Regions from separate parts of the Streptomyces sp. NBC_00247 genome, predicted to be linked through region 1. Evidence: riboswitches for the same ligand, from Rfam matches in the RefSeq annotation. Region 1 holds a riboswitch; each other region holds the start of a gene.
What was found. Region 1 has a riboswitch for cyclic di-AMP ahead of OHT52_RS01095 (LysM peptidoglycan-binding domain-containing M23 family metallopeptidase). Riboswitches for the same ligand answer to the same signal wherever they lie in the genome.
Positions count from the first base shown of each region.

Region 2: another riboswitch for cyclic di-AMP. It lies ahead of OHT52_RS05290 (M23 family metallopeptidase); the one in region 1 lies ahead of OHT52_RS01095 (LysM peptidoglycan-binding domain-containing M23 family metallopeptidase).
Region 3: another riboswitch for cyclic di-AMP. It lies ahead of OHT52_RS10560 (transglycosylase family protein); the one in region 1 lies ahead of OHT52_RS01095 (LysM peptidoglycan-binding domain-containing M23 family metallopeptidase).
Region 4: another riboswitch for cyclic di-AMP. It lies ahead of OHT52_RS15820 (M23 family metallopeptidase); the one in region 1 lies ahead of OHT52_RS01095 (LysM peptidoglycan-binding domain-containing M23 family metallopeptidase).

Region 1 is NZ_CP108093.1:315,580-319,370, reverse strand. Features, by position in the region: gene OHT52_RS01110 (hypothetical protein) at 1-276, shown strand, start outside; gene OHT52_RS01105 (hypothetical protein) at 571-780, shown strand; gene OHT52_RS01100 (tyrosine-protein phosphatase) at 995-1,804, opposite strand; cyclic di-AMP (ydaO/yuaA leader) riboswitch at 2,233-2,389, shown strand; gene OHT52_RS01095 (LysM peptidoglycan-binding domain-containing M23 family metallopeptidase) at 2,393-3,286, shown strand; gene OHT52_RS01090 (SGNH/GDSL hydrolase family protein) at 3,468-3,791, shown strand, end outside.
Region 2 is NZ_CP108093.1:1,336,376-1,340,166, forward strand. Features, by position in the region: gene OHT52_RS05280 (HPr family phosphocarrier protein) at 1-220, shown strand, start outside; gene OHT52_RS05285 (GntR family transcriptional regulator) at 401-1,096, opposite strand; gene OHT52_RS05290 (M23 family metallopeptidase) at 1,354-2,118, opposite strand; cyclic di-AMP (ydaO/yuaA leader) riboswitch at 2,132-2,299, opposite strand; gene OHT52_RS05295 (M16 family metallopeptidase) at 2,513-3,791, opposite strand, start outside.
Region 3 is NZ_CP108093.1:2,543,982-2,547,772, reverse strand. Features, by position in the region: gene OHT52_RS10570 (cytochrome P450 family protein) at 1-500, shown strand, start outside; gene OHT52_RS10565 (transglycosylase family protein) at 607-1,668, shown strand; cyclic di-AMP (ydaO/yuaA leader) riboswitch at 1,959-2,138, shown strand; gene OHT52_RS10560 (transglycosylase family protein) at 2,142-2,861, shown strand; gene eno (phosphopyruvate hydratase) at 3,212-3,791, shown strand, end outside.
Region 4 is NZ_CP108093.1:3,713,533-3,717,323, forward strand. Features, by position in the region: gene OHT52_RS15815 (PP2C family protein-serine/threonine phosphatase) at 277-1,434, shown strand; cyclic di-AMP (ydaO/yuaA leader) riboswitch at 1,751-1,903, shown strand; gene OHT52_RS15820 (M23 family metallopeptidase) at 1,915-2,970, shown strand; gene OHT52_RS15825 (aldo/keto reductase) at 3,308-3,791, shown strand, end outside.

The sequences.
Region 1 (3,791 bases):
GCCGATGCGATTCGAGACGTCAACGTGGCTTCTGTGGTGCCCTCTGAGCCCAGCGCGGGTGGGCTCGTCGTTCGTATGCGCCTCCACGGCGAGACCGTCGTCTGGACCGATCTGATGTACCCAGACCTCCAGGGCAGGCTCGTAGACGAAGTCCGGTTCGATCTCAGGCAGTACCTCGGCGAGATCGAGAGGGCCTGTCGGGAGTGGGAGGATGCTGACGACGAGGCCAGCCTGCCGGGAGATGGCTGTCGAAACACCCGTGGTCCAGTTGAATAGCGGCATTGAATAGCGGCATGGGAAGTGCCCGGGGCCAGAGGCCCACGTCGCGGCGACGGCGCCTACGTGGTGGTACGCCGTCCCGCCGTCAGTTCCCCGTGGACTCATCCCCCGCGCACGTCTAGGCCGTGTGTCGAAAGTCCCGCCTGTCCGGCGGCGTCCGGGCGGACGGCGCCACTTTCGGCACACGCCCTAAACGGCCATGATCGTTCTCACCGATACCGCTGTACCGACGTTCCCCGAGGCCGAGGAAGTCCTCCGGACCGCGGCCACCGGCGCCCGTGGAGTGACCGCATGACGACCGTCCTGCGGCATCCACGGCCCGGATGCACCTGGGACTGGTGGGCGGTCGACGCCGTCGGTTTCCTCGTGTGGTTCAGCCACGGGCCGGCCCCCGGACACCTGCCGGCGCACCTGGACCGGGTCGACGCGGCAACCGCGTGGGTGGAGGAGAACCGCCCGGTACGGTTCGCCCGCGACTCACCACTGCACGCGTTCGACTGAACCGGAGAACTGCCGACCTACACCCGGCACGCTGTCCCGGACTCTCCGATGCGGCCGGCCGACGCGCCTGCGGTCGTTGCCGGGGTCGCGGTCCTGGTCGAACCGGAACGGGCGGTCGGGGACATCTGGACGATCCACCTCGACGAGGGACGGGTCCGGGCGGCCCGACCGGGATCGCCCGGCCGACCGGGCCGCCGCGGCCTGATCGCGCTGCCTACCCCTCGTCCAGCAGCCGCTCGCGCAGCCGCTCCCGGGTTTCCGCGGAGAGTCCCAGCCCCTCGGCGAAGTAGCGCTCCGTGGTGCCCCAGGTCTCCTCGATCGTGGCGAAGGCCGCGTCCAGGTAGTCGATGTGCGCTCCGAAGAGCGGGTTGAGCAGGCTCATCACCTCGGTGGAGACCAGCGGGTCCGCACGGTCGCCGCGCCTCAGCCGGTACCGGCGGTGGGCGTCGTTGGACTTGAGGTAGTCCGCCGCGATGGCCTCGCGCTCGACACCGACCGCGAGCAGGGTCACCGCCATCGTCAGGCCCGCCCGGTCCTTGCCCGCGGCGCAGTGCATCAGCGCCGGCACGCTGTCCTCCGCCAGGGCGTGCAGCACCCGGCTGTGTTCGGCCGTGCGGTCGGTGATGATCGAGCGGTACGAGGCGAGCATCCGCTCCGTGCCCTTGCCGTCGGCGAGCAGTGAGCGCAGCTGCGCGATGTCGCCCTCGCGCACCAGCCGCCAGAACCCGGCCCCGTCGGCGGGGTCCGAGAGCGGGATGAGGACGCTGCGCACGCCCGGCAGCTCCACGTCGAAGCCGTCGAGCTTCTGGTCGGCGGAGTTGCGGAAGTCGAAGACGGTGTGCAGCCCGAGCCGACCGAGGAAGACGGCGTCCTCGGCGGTGGCGGCGGCGAGGTGACCGCTGCGGAAGAGCCTCCCGTGCCGCACCCGTCGTCCGTCGGTGGTGGGCAACCCGCCCACGTCCCGGAAGTTACGGACCCCGCTCAGCTCGGGTTCGGCCGGCGAGAACTGCGGCACCTGCGTCACAGCGGCTCCTCGGTGCGTCTGGGCGCCGGCGCTGCTCGCCGACGTCGGCTCGTCGCGACCCTACGACATCGCTCCCCGGCGCCGGAGTAGCGGCGGTCGGTTGCCGGCGGCTGAAGATCCGGCATCCGTGATCTGCGCGACATGTCCGCATTGTGTTGATTTTGCGCAACATCACCCGTTTATAGGGGGGATGGTGGGTGATCTCGTGAGCGGGATCATATCCGTGACCGTGTGTGGCCGAAAGGCCGGGCGACGGCCCGTCCGTCGCGCGGAATGCCAAGATCCGTAATCCACGGAGGGTGACCGGAAAAGCGGACCGATTTCGGATCCGGGATTCCGTTCCGCTTGCGACGGCTTGTTCCGTCCGACCTGGCTCGATTACGTTCACCATCACTCCGGACGGACCGCCTAATCCTGCCGCCGCCCGGAATTCGCACTCACTGATGCGTGGCAGGAGCGGGGGACCCAGGTAAGCCGCCGACCGGAGTTGTTCCGGACGGCTCGGGGTGAAGTCGTGTTCAGCGCGACCGGGCATCTCCAGCCCGAACCCGACAGCTCACCTCGTAGGCGCCGGAGAGGAATTTCCCCATGCCCATCCCGGGTAAGCACCGTCGTAAGAAGTCCGGCCCGATCGCTCGCGGCATCCTCGCCGTCGGAGCCGGTGGCGCCGTCGTCGCCCTGCCGCTCCTCGGAGCCACGGGTGCCCACGCCGCCGAGCAGTCGGCCCCCGCCGCCCAGTCGGCCCCGGCCGCCCAGCAGTCCGCCAAGACCTACAAGGTCGTCTCGGGCGACTACCTGGCGAAGATCGCCGCCCAGCACAAGATCAAGGGTGGCTGGGAGAAGCTCTACCAGGACAACCGCGAGGTCGTCGGCGGCAACCCGAGCCTGATCCTCCCGGGCATGAAGCTGACCCTCGGCGCCCAGGCGTCCAGCTCGGCCTCCACCGCGTCCTCCGCCAAGGCCGAGGCTCCGAAGGCCGAGACGAAGACGGCCGCCAAGACCGGGACGAAGGCTGCCCCGGCGACCGCGACGGAGTCCGCCGCGACCACCACCAAGGCCGCCGACAGCAACAGCACCGGCTGGACCACCCCGGTGGCCAACGCGACCGTCACCACCCAGTACCACGCCTCCGGCTCCATGTGGTCCAGCGGTTACCACACCGGCTCCGACTTCAGCGCCGCCACCGGCACCGTCGTCCGCGCCGTCGGCCCCGGCACCGTCGTCTCCGCCGGCTACGACGGCGCCTACGGCAACGAGGTCATCATCAAGCACGCCGACGGCATGTACTCCCAGTACGCGCACCAGTCGCAGCTGATGGTCTCGGTCGGCCAGACCGTCACCGGCGGCCAGCAGATCGGTCTCTCGGGTGCCACCGGCAACGTCACCGGCCCGCACCTCCACTTCGAGATCCGCACCACCCCGAGCTACGGCTCGGACGTGGACCCGATCGCCTACCTGCGGTCCCACGGCGTCTCCATCTGAGACACCTCCTCTTGACGTATCGTCACGATCCGTCAGGGCTTCGAGGGGCGGTGCGCGTAAGCGCGCCGCCCCTCTACTTATTCCGGCTTTACCAAAACCTGACCGGGTGGTCTATCTCACCCCACGTCAACCCCTTCTTACGGTCGCGTAGGTCACATGGAAAGGGGCAAGATATGTGGTCGTGGCAGACGATTCGAGAATCCAGAAGACAGACATCATCGGGTCGTACGCGGCGATCGGCGACAGTTTCACCGAGGGAGTCGGGGACCCCGGACCGGACGGATCCTATGTCGGCTGGGCGGACCGTTTCGCGGTTCTTCTCGCTGATCAGCTTCCCGCCCCCGACGAGACGGCCGGTGCCGATTCCGTGCACGGGCTATTCCGGTACGCCAATCTCGCGGTACGCGGACGACTGCTCGACCAGATAGTCGAGGAGCAGGTTCCCCGCGCCAAGGAGCTCGCACCGGACCTGGTGAGCTTCTGCGCCGGCGGCAACGACATCATC
Region 2 (3,791 bases), 1.0 Mb from region 1:
CTTCGTCCGCGCCGCCACGGCCTCCGGGGTCCCGGTGACGATCGCCAAGGCGGACGGCAGCCCGGTCAATGCCGCGTCGATGCTCGCGGTCCTCGGACTGGGAGCGGAGGGTGGCGAGGAGATCGTGCTCGCCTCCGCGGCGGAGGGCGCGGACGCCGCACTGGACCGCCTGGCGAGGTTGGTCTCCGAAGGACTCGACGAGCTTCCGGAAACGGTCTGACACCCCTTCCGCCGGACCCCATGACGGAATTCTTCGCTCGGCCGGGCCGCGCCGTCCTTCACGGACGGCGCGGCTCAGCCGTTTTCGGCTCGGCCTTTTCTCGCGGCAGCCGTGACGGTAATTCCGGCAGCACGGAGAATGCTCCCGCCAATTCGCTTCTCTTTGTATACGGCGAGTTTGTTAATGACGGGCACCCGAGGTGTTTACGGGATGTTGCGAAGTGCTCACCCGGGACTGTTTCACCGCTCGGACCGGGCGGCGCGGCCGGTGTGCGGCCAGCGAACGCTCCGCGTGCTGCGTGGCCAGCCCCCTGGCGCGCTCCGCGTCGCCCCGGGCCACCGCGTCCACGAGGGCTCCGTGTTCGGCCCACGACTCGACGGGGCGGACCGGCTGCTCGACGGCGTACATCCAGGTGATCTTGTGCCGGAGCTGGGTCAGCAGCGCGATGAGACCGGGGCTGCCCGACGCCTGGGCGAGCGTCTCGTGGAACCAGCCGCCCAGCGAGCGCAGGTCCTCCCCCTCGCCCCGGCGGGCCCGCTCCTGTCCCAGCTTGACCAGTCCGCGCAGGACCTTGAGGTGAGCCTCGGTGCGGCGCTGCGCGGCCCGTGCCGCACCCAGCGGCTCCAGCAGGAGCTTCACCTCCAGGAGGTCGGCCGCCTCCTGCTCGGTCGGTTCGGCGACACAGGCGCCCGCATGCCTGCGGGTGACCACGAACCCCTCGGACTCCAGGGTCCGCAGGGCTTCGCGCACCGGGACGCGCGAGACGCCGTAGCGCCGCGCCAGAAGCTCCTCGGTGAGGCGGCTGCCGCGCTCGTAGACGCCCGAGACGATGTCTTCACGGATTGCCGTGCATACCGAGTGCGCGGGAATGCGCATGTCCGAACCTCCGCCTTAATCCCCGCGAAACGCGGCCGATCGAAGCCTGCACCGTGACTCTATTGCAATCTGAGTGAATTTCCGATGGCGTACCGGAATTCGCACATATCTTTTGCCTGCGGAGCCGGCGGGCCGGAGGGTTTCGGGTGATATGCCGAAGCCCCGGCACGGGTCCGGGGCTTCGGGGTGATCAGGGGGCGATCAGGGCCGGTCAGCGCCGGTGGGGGCGAGCGCGAAGGCAGGACCGGGAGCGCGGGTCAGACCGTGAGGCCGTGGGCCCGCAGATACGCCACGGGGTCCATGTCGGAGCCGTACTCCGGTCCGGTGCGCGCCTCGAAGTGCAGGTGCGGGCCGGTCGCGTTGCCGGTGGCGCCGGAGAGGCCGATCCGCTCGCCCGACGAGACGCTCTGGCCGACCGAGACACCGATCGAGGAGAGGTGGCCGTACTGGGTGTACGTGCCGTCCGTCATCCGCAGCACGACGTTGTTGCCGTACGCGCCGCCCCAGCCGGCTTCGACGACCGTGCCCGCGCCCACGGCGTGGACGGGGGTACCCGTGGCGGCGTGGAAGTCGACGCCGGAGTGGCTGCCGGAGGACCAGAGGGAGCCGCTCGACCTGTAACCGGTGCTGATGTACGACCCCGCGACGGGCAGGTGGAAGGAGTTCAGCCGCTTGCGTTCGGCGGCACGCGCGGCGCGCGCCTTCGCCTCACGGGCTTCCCTGACCCGTACGGCGGCCTCGGCCTTGGCCTTCGCTTCGGCCTTCGCCCTGGCCTCGGCGACGCGGTGCTGGGCCTCCGCCTGGTCGGCTATCCGGTCCGCGATGGAGTCGCCGAGCGCCACGGCCCCGATGAGGCCGGTCGTACGGGGCGACGGGACGGACGGATCGGCGGCGAGGGCCGGGGAGGCCGTCGAAGCGACGACGCCGGTGGCCGCGAGTGCCGCGACACCGGCGAACCGGGCGGTGGTGCGCGTCAGACGGCCCGGGGCACGATGCGTCCCGGTGGCACGGGTGAACGCCATGGAGGAGCGGATCCTTTCCTTCCTTCTCGCCTACCGGGTTAGCTGACGGGTTCGGAGCAGGAAGGTCTCCTACGGGCGTTCACGCCTCTCACGAGACGGGCGCGCCCGATTCACCCCAGGGACTTCACGGGTCCCCGGCTCCCCAGGCTCGCGCCTGACGGGGACTCGGCGATGGCTGTCCGGCACCGCGAGTGCGGTACACAGTCGGCGGACAGCCGGATCGACGCTAGGCCGCGGCGCTTTCGATCACCAAACGGACAGGGCGTTTTGTAGCGCATCCCACAGGGCAGACAGCCACGCTTCCGGCAAAGAGGACAAACGACGCGACCCCGACGAGATCTCTCCCGCCGGGGTCGCGCTGCCGGGCGTACCCGGTCGTGCGGGTGACGGCCGGTCAGCCGTTCACGACCGTCACCTCACCGATGCCCAGCGCGCGGACGGGCTCGGCGATCTGCGCCGCGTCGCCCACCAGGATCGTCACCAGCCGGTCCACCGGGAAGGCGTTGACCACCGCGGCGGTCGCCTCGACCGTGCCGGTCTCGGCGAGCCGGGCGTACAGGTGGGCCTGGAAGTCGTCGGGCAGCTGCTGCTCGACCTGGTCGGCGAGGGTCGCCGCGACCGAGGCCGCCGTCTCGAACTTCAGCGGGGCGACCCCCACGAGGTTCTGCACGGCGGTCTCGCGCTCGGCGTCCGTCAGCCCGTCCGCCGCGAGGGTCCGCAGGACCTTCCAGAGGTCGTCGAGCGCGGGTCCCGTGGACTCGGTGTCCACCGAACCGCTGATGGCCAGCATCGCCGCACCGGCCGGTCCGGAGTCCGGACCGCCGGCGGTGGAGCGGAGCACCTGGGCGAACGCGCGTACGCCGTAGGTGTAGCCCTTCTCCTCGCGCAGCACCCGGTCGAGCCGCGAGGTGAGCGTGCCGCCGAGGCAGTACGCCCCGAGGACCTGGGCGGGCCAGACGCTGTCGTGCCGGTCCGCGCCGATGCGGCCGATGAGCAGCTGCGTCTGTACGGCTCCCGGACGGTTGACGACGACCACGCGGCCGGTGTCGTCCGCGGTGATCGGCGCCACCGGACGGGGGCTGCCGCCGTTGCCCGACCAGTCGCCCAGGGTCTCGGCGAGCAGTGCGTCCAGGTCGATGCCGGTGAGGTCGCCGACGACGACCGCGACCGCCGTGGCGGGGCGGACGTGGGCGTCGTAGAAGGCGCGGACGGCGGCGGCGTCGATCCGCCGCACGGTGTCCTCGGTGCCCAGACGCGGGCGCGACATCCGGGCGGTGGCCGGGAACAGCTCCTTGTAGAGCTGCTTGGCCGCGCGGCGCGCGGGGTTGGCCTGCTCGTGCGGGATCTCGTCCAGGCGGTTTCCCACCAGGCGCTCGATCTCGCTGTCGGCGAAGGCGGGGGCCCGCAGCGCCTCGGCGACCAGGCCGAGCGCCTTGGCCAGGCGGGAGACGGGCACCTCCAGCGAGACCCGGACGCCCGGGTGGTCGGCGTGCGCGTCGAGCGTGGCGCCGCAGCGCTCCAGCTCGGCGGCGAACTCCTCGGCGCTGCGCTTGTCGGTTCCCTCGGAGAGGGCACGCGCCATGATGGTGGCGACGCCGTCCAGGCCCTCGGGTTCGGCGTCGAGCGGTGCTTCGAGGTGGATCTCGACCGCGACGACCTGCTGGCCGGGGCGG
Region 3 (3,791 bases), 2.2 Mb from region 1:
TCCGCCACCCCGAGGAGCGCGCCCGCCTCCAGGCGTCGCTGGCGGCGGGGGAGGAGGAGCTGCTCGCCACCGGCGTCGAGGAGCTGCTCCGCTTCGACGGCCCGGTGGAGCTGGCCACCTGGCGGTACGCCACCGAACCGCTGACCCTCGGCGGCGAGGAGATCGCGGCAGGCGATCCCGTGCTCGTGGTCCTCGCGGCGGCCGACCGCGACCCCGCGCGCTTCGAGGACCCCGACACGCTCGACCTCGCCCGGCGTGACAATCAGCACCTCGGCTACGGCCACGGCATCCACTACTGCGTGGGTGCGCCGCTCGCCCGGCTGGAGGGACGGACCGCCCTCGCGACCCTGTTGAGGCGCCTCCCTGACCTGCGTCTTGCGGGAGAAACAGCCGATTTGCGGTGGCGTGGAGGGCTCATCATGCGTGGACTGCGCACCCTTCCGGTGGAGTTCACGCCCAGGCCGGCGCTCGACCAAGGTGACGTTCCGTCAACACTGTGATGTTCACGTGATCTGCGAGGCATCGACTTGTGACACACGTTCGAGTCCCGCTAGGTTCACGGTTCGACGCATCAGTTCACCCGTCAGTCACACGGAAGGCACTCCCATGGGCTCCGCGAACGGCAGACACCGCCGCCCTCGCCAGGCACCCGCCATCGTCGTCGCAGCCGGCGTGACAGGCTCCGCCCTCGCGATTCCGCTCCTCGCCGCAGGCAGTGCCGGCGCGGCGGACGCGAACACCTGGGACAAGGTCGCCGAATGCGAGAGCGGCGGCACCTGGAGCGCGGACTTCGGCAACGGCTACTACGGCGGACTGCAGTTCTCCCAGGAGACCTGGTCCGCCTACGGCGGTACGGAGTACGCGCAGCGCGCGGATCTCGCCAGCCGCACCCAGCAGATAGCCGTGGCGGAGAAGGTGCTCGACGCCAAGGGCCCGCAGGCGTGGCCCGGGTGCGCGGTGATCTCCGGGCTGGCGCCCGCGGGCGCCCTCATCGGCGTCGACCCCGGCTCCACGGACGCGGGAGCCTCGGCCGGCACGATCCCGGACGCGGACGGCGCACCCGTCTCCACCGGCACCGCGGAGTCGACGGGCTCCTCCGGCTCGACCGGCGCCCCGGACTCCGGCGGCACCTCCGGGAGCAGCGCCACGCCGAGCCCCGACGCCTCCGCGACCCCCTCGCCCTCCGGCTCGGCCACCCCGGACGCCACCACGCCCGGCAAGAGCGGTGCGAAGAGCGGTACCAAGGGCGGCGCGACGGACGCGGCGACCGGTGACACCGCGACGAGCGGCAAGCACCGCGGGACGCCCGACCCGGACGAGGCGGCCGCCGACGCCTCGCGCGACACCGGCCGGCACGCCTCGCGCGGGGACGGCGACGCGCGCGACGACACGACCCTCGCGACGGACGGGACGTACACGGTCCGGTCCGGCGACAACCTCTGGGCGATCGCCGACGCGCAGAACCTCTCCGACGGCTGGACCGAGCTCTACCAGGCCAACGAGAGCGTGATCGGCTCCGACCCGGACCTGATCCTGCCCGGCCAGGAGCTCGACCTGACGTCGGCGGAGGCCCCCGCGGCGACCGGCACCGCCCCGGCCGCGTCGGACGCCACCTCCGACACGCCGGAGACCGTTCCCGACACGGCCGAGACCGCTCCCGCCAACTGATCCAATTCGGGAAAACACCCCAAAAAGAGGGGCAGTTAAGGGGCCTATGTCCACTTTTGCGAAAGTGAGACATGGGTCTCTTCGCTGTTTCGGCGTGTCGCGGTCACCGGCGTTCGCAGATGTCCGCTTTGACCTGCGGAAACGGTTATTCAACCGTGGCTAGTAAGGTCTGATTGTCTGATATGTCCATCATTGAATGTGGGGGTTCCCTCTGTTTACGGTCAGAACCGCTCGCACCGCGGGCCCCGTCGACCGTCACGCCGAATCCTGCCGTCGGTCGAAGGGAACAGACGCGTAAAGCGCCGTAGGCAGGAGCGGGGGACCCAGGTAAGCCGCCGGTATCGGACGGCCCGTCGGAACGACGGGCGGCCGGAGCCGGCTAGGGGTTAAGCCACACGCAAGGACGTGTGGCCGGGCACTCATTGGCCCGAACCCGACAGCTCACCTCGTAGGCGTCGGTGAGGAGACGTTCCATGCTGCTGTCCAGCAACGGTAAGCACCGCCGCTCGTCCAAGGCCGTCCGTGTGGCCACGCTCGCCGGCGTCGCCGGTGCCGCCATCGCCCTCCCGCTGATGGGCGCCACCAACGCTTCCGCCGCCTCCGTCGCCACCTGGGACGCCGTCGCCCAGTGCGAGTCCGGTGGCAACTGGTCCATCAACACCGGCAACGGCTACTACGGCGGCCTGCAGTTCTCGCAGTCCAGCTGGGCCGCCGCCGGCGGTACGAAGTACGCCCCCCGCGCCGACCTGGCGACCAAGGAGCAGCAGATCGCCACCGCCGAGGTGCTGCTCGACCTGCAGGGCCCGGGTGCCTGGTCCTGCGCCGGTGCCGGCAACCTCACCAACGACGGTGTGGACCCGGGCGTCGACACGGGCTCCTCCGCGAGCACCGGCTCGACCGCGACCGACGACAGCGCCACCACGGCGACGCCGGACCGCGCCACCGACTCGCAGACCGCCTCCCGCGGCGAGGACCGCCCCGCCGCCGCGAAGTCCGAGACCGTCACCACGCCGACCGGCGACAAGGTGGAGAAGGGCGACGGCGAGTACAAGGTCGTCACCGGCGACACCCTCAGCACCATCGCCGAGAAGCAGGGCGTCAAGGGCGGCTGGCAGAAGCTGTTCGAGTTGAACCACGACATCGTCGACGACGCCGACCTCATCTTCCCGGGTCAGCAGCTCCACCTGAAGTAATCACGAACCACTCCTCCCCGGAACGGGGGTGTCCGGCGGCACCCCTTTCCCACTCCCTGGCCCGGCGCGCACTCCCCCCGCGCGCCGGGCCAGGGCCTTTTCCGGCGCCGGTGCGGATGCGGGACCGCGAGCGGCGTACAGGTGAGGAGGGGAAGGAGAGGTTCGCTTCCCCCGCCGTACCGCGGACCGCCGGCCCCCGTACCGCCGGACGTTATGTTCCGTACGGAAACAATGTGTAGGCTCGTCGTGTCACTGGACGGACGGTCGGCTGGCCGATGTCCTGTGTCCGGTTAGGCTCTAGTCGCCAGGCTCAAGAGCCCCGCACAGTCAGCGTCACATCCCAGAAGGAGATGCTCGTGCCGTCCATCGACGTCGTCGTAGCCCGGGAAATCCTCGACTCGCGGGGTAACCCCACCGTCGAGGTCGAAGTTGGTCTCGACGACGGCAGCACGGGCCGTGCTGCCGTTCCGTCCGGCGCCTCCACCGGCGCGTTCGAGGCCGTCGAGCTTCGCGACGGCGACCCCAAGCGTTACCTCGGCAAGGGCGTGGAGAAGGCCGTCCTCGCCGTCATCGAGCAGATCGGCCCGGAGCTCGTCGGCTACGACGCCACCGAGCAGCGTCTGATCGACCAGGCGATGTGCGACCTCGACGCCACGGAGAACAAGGGCTCGCTCGGCGCCAACGCCATCCTCGGCGTCTCGCTCGCCGTGGCCCACGCCGCCTCCGAGGCCGCCGACCTCCCGCTCTTCCGCTACCTCGGCGGCCCGAACGCGCACCTGCTGCCCGTTCCGATGATGAACATCCTGAACGGTGGGTCGCACGCCGACTCCAACGTCGACATCCAGGAGTTCATGATCGCCCCGATCGGCGCGGAGTCCTTCTCCGAGGCCCTTCGCTGGGGTGCCGAGACCTACCACACGCTGAAGAAGG
Region 4 (3,791 bases), 3.4 Mb from region 1:
TGACGGGAGTCCGGGCGTCCGGGGAGTCCGGGCGTCCGGAGCGGTTGCGCCGCCGTTTCCGTGCGCGGCGCACGGGCACTCGCCGAACGGTGTGGAACCCCGTTCCGCCGGACCGGTGCACCCGCCGTACGCCGACGGTGGGGGGCGCTCGACGGGGAGCCGTGCGCTCCCCCCAATGGACGACGAGGAGTCGCCGCACGGCGCGGTTCGGGCCGGCCCGGGCGGGGCGCGGTAGGTTCCGCAGCCGTGGCGGGACAGGGCAGGAGAAGCACAGAGGTGGCGAAACGGCTGTACGGGGGCGGTTGGGCGTCCGGGGGTGTCAGTGCCCGGCGATTCGTGCGGATTCTGCCTGCCCTGCTCGTCCTCGGCGGGCTGGTCTTCGACATCGCGTCACCGCCCCGCTTCACGGCGGTACCCCTGTTCGTCGCCGCGCCTCTGATCGCCGCGCCGTTCGCCTCCCGGGCCGGCACCGTCCGGATCGGTGCCGCCTCGCTGTCGGCCGTCATCGCGATGCGGGTGTACGTGGGCACCATCGGCGAGATCGTTCCGATCATCGAGACGCTCACCGTGGCCACCACGGCCGTGCTGGCGCTCGTCATCAACGGGGTGGTGCGGCGCGGAAGCGAGCAGCTGGCCTCCGCCCGGATCATCGCGGAGACCGCCATGCGCGCGGTGCTGCCCGTTCCGGCCGACCGGGTGGGCGGGCTCCATGTCGCCGCGCGGTACGAGGCGGCGCAGGCGGACGAGTACGTCGGCGGCGACCTGTTCGCCGTCGCGGACACTCCGCACGGAGTGCGTCTCGTCCTGGGCGACGTGCGCGGCAAGGGGCTCGACGCGGTCGAGGCGGTGGCGGTGATCATCGGCGCGTTCCGGGAGGCCGCCGAGCAGGAGGAGACGCTGGAGGGGGTGGCGGACCGGCTGGAGCGTGCGCTGGTCAGGGACGCGGCGCGGCGCGGGGGCCTGGACCCGGTGGAGGGGTTCGTCACCGCGGTGCTCGCCGAGATCCCCCAGGGCTCCGCCACGCTGCGGATCGTCAACCGGGGCCACCCCGAACCGTTGCTGTTGCACGCCGGGGGAGCGCTGGACGTGCTGCGGCCCGGTACGCCCGCGCTGCCGCTCGGCATGGCGCTGGGAGCCTGGCCGGACCAGGCTGACGAGTGGGACTTCCCGCCGGGCGCGACCCTGTTGACCTACACGGACGGGCTCTCCGAGGCGCGCGACTCGGCGGGCGTGTTCTACGACCCGGCGGAGCGGCTGCGCGGCAGGATCTTCCCCGGTCCCGACGAGCTGCTCTCGGCGCTCACCGACGACGTCCGGCTGCACACCGGTGGCCACTCGACGGACGACTTGGCGCTGCTCGCGGTGGCCCGGCCCGCGGAGGACCAGCCGGAGCGCCGGACCACCGTGCCGATCGTGGGCCGCGGCGGCGGCTGACGCGGTTCCGGGCGGCCGGCGTCACTTCTCGGAATCACGCCCGGGTGGCGCTCCCGCGGTCGGCTCCGCGGACCGTCGCCCCGGGTGCGGCGACGGTCCGTAGCGGGGCGGTGCCGCTCGATAACATATGACACACCGTCAGATGAATGCGGTCGTACGGGTCGTCCGCAAGTCGCCCCTATTGGCGGGGGAATGCCCAGGTAAATCCCGGCCCGAAGCGGGAATGATCAAGGGGAACGGCTTGGAATCGGAGCCGTATGTCTATTAACGTTCGATAACGCAGCGCGGTCGTCCCAGCCGTCGTCAGAGACGGCGCCGTGCGCGAGCGCCGAATTCCGCAAGGGAACCGGGGAACCACTTCTTGGGGTGAATCGGACACCTGTGTCTCGACAGAGACACCAGGCGCCCGTAGGAGACCTTCCTGCTCCGAACCCGTCAGCTAACCCGGTAGGCGAGAAGGAAGGAAAGGAGTGCGCCCACGTGGCGTCCAACCAGCCTGCCCCCGAAGCCCCGTCACCCTTCGCCACCCGTGAGGGTTTCGGCTCCCCCGGGGACGCCGACAGGGCCTGGGAGGAATGGAACCCCACCGAGGATTCCCTCCGCCCCGTACGCGGCCGGCACCGCGTCGCCAAGCAGCGTGGTCTCGCGCGTAGTTCCACCGTCCTCGGGGTCGGCGTCATCGCGGCCGTCGGTGCGGGCGGCATGGCCACCGCGCAGAGCAAGCCGCCGGTCTCCATTTCTCTTCCCGATTCGCTCGCGGACAACCTTCCGGACGCCAAGTCCCTTCCCGGGCTGGGTGCTCTGATCACCGCGGTCCAGTCCGACGACACTCCCGTGCCGGTGGCAGCCGCCGCGCCGTTCACCACGGCCGGGCTCACCACGGCGGAGACCGAGCAGGGCGCCACCGACGCGGGCGAGGCGCTGCGCGCCCGCATCCTCCAGCAGGCCGAGCAGCAGCAGTCCGCCGCCGACGCGGACGCGAAGGCGGCGGAGGAGGAGGCGGCGGCGGCCAAGGCCGCCACCGAGGCCAAGAAGCAGCAGGACGCGGCCACGGCGAAGGCCGCGGCGGAGAAGAAGGCGGCGGAGGAGGCCGCGGCGAAGAAGGCCGAGGCCGAGAGGCTCGCCAAGCTCGCCGCCAGCTACTCGCTCCCCACCTCCGCGTACACGATCACCTCCACCTTCGGCGAGGCCGGCACGATGTGGGCCTCCGGGCAGCACACCGGTCTCGACTTCGCCGCGCCGACCGGTACCCCGGTCAAGGCCGTGCACGGGGGAACGGTCAAGTCGGCGGGCTGGTCGGGCTCGTACGGGTACCGCACGGTCCTGCAGCTCGACGACGGTACGGAGATCTGGTACTGCCACCAGTCCTCCATGGACGTCGTCGTCGGCCAGCAGGTCGGCACGGGCGACACCATCGGCCGCGTGGGAGCCACCGGCAACGTCACCGGCCCGCACCTCCACCTCGAAGTCCACACCGCGGACGGCACCGGCATCGACCCGATGGCCTGGCTGACCGGCAAGGGCCTCACCGTCTGACGCCTCCGGGCCCACCCGGGCACGCCGCGTGGGCCCGGGTGGCCGCGTATCCCCCGCCGGACACGCCCTCGGGCGCCCCCTGCCCCGGCAGCCCTGACGCTTCCCCCCGACGTCAGGGCTGCCGGCTTCCCCTTCGCCCTGCCGAATCCCGGCCGAATCCCTGCCGAACCCCGGCCGGAATCCCTGCCGAATCCCGGCCGGAACCGTCGCGCGGCAGTCGCCGCGGCAGCCACCGTCGGGATCACGGCCGGATCCGCCGCCGGAATCGCGGCCCGTGGGTGGCGGCTGGAGCTCCGGAAGCGGAATACGGTCTCCCGTCCGCTCCGTTGAACTCCTCATGACTTCTTCTCTCCGCACACTCGGCACGTCCGGCATCAAGGTCTTCCCCCTCGCCCTCGGCGGCAACGTCTTCGGCTGGACCGCCGACGAGGCCCAGTCCTTCGCGGTGCTCGACGCCTACACCGCGGCCGGCGGCAACTTCGTCGACACCGCCGACGCGTACTCGGCCTGGGTCCCGGGCAACCGGGGCGGCGAATCGGAGGCGCTCATCGGCAAGTGGCTCAAGGCCCGAGGCAACCGCGCGGACGTCGTCGTCGCCACCAAGGTCGGTGCCCACCCCGAGTACCGGGGGCTCGCCACCGGCAACGTCAGGAGCGCGGTGGAGGAGTCCCTGCGGCGCCTCGACACCGACTACATCGACCTCTACTACACGCACTACGACGACGAGAGCGTCCCGGTGGAGGAGATCGTCACCACCCTCGACCAGCTGGTCAAGGAGGGCAAGGTCCGCGAGATCGGCGCCTCCAACATCAGCCCCGAGC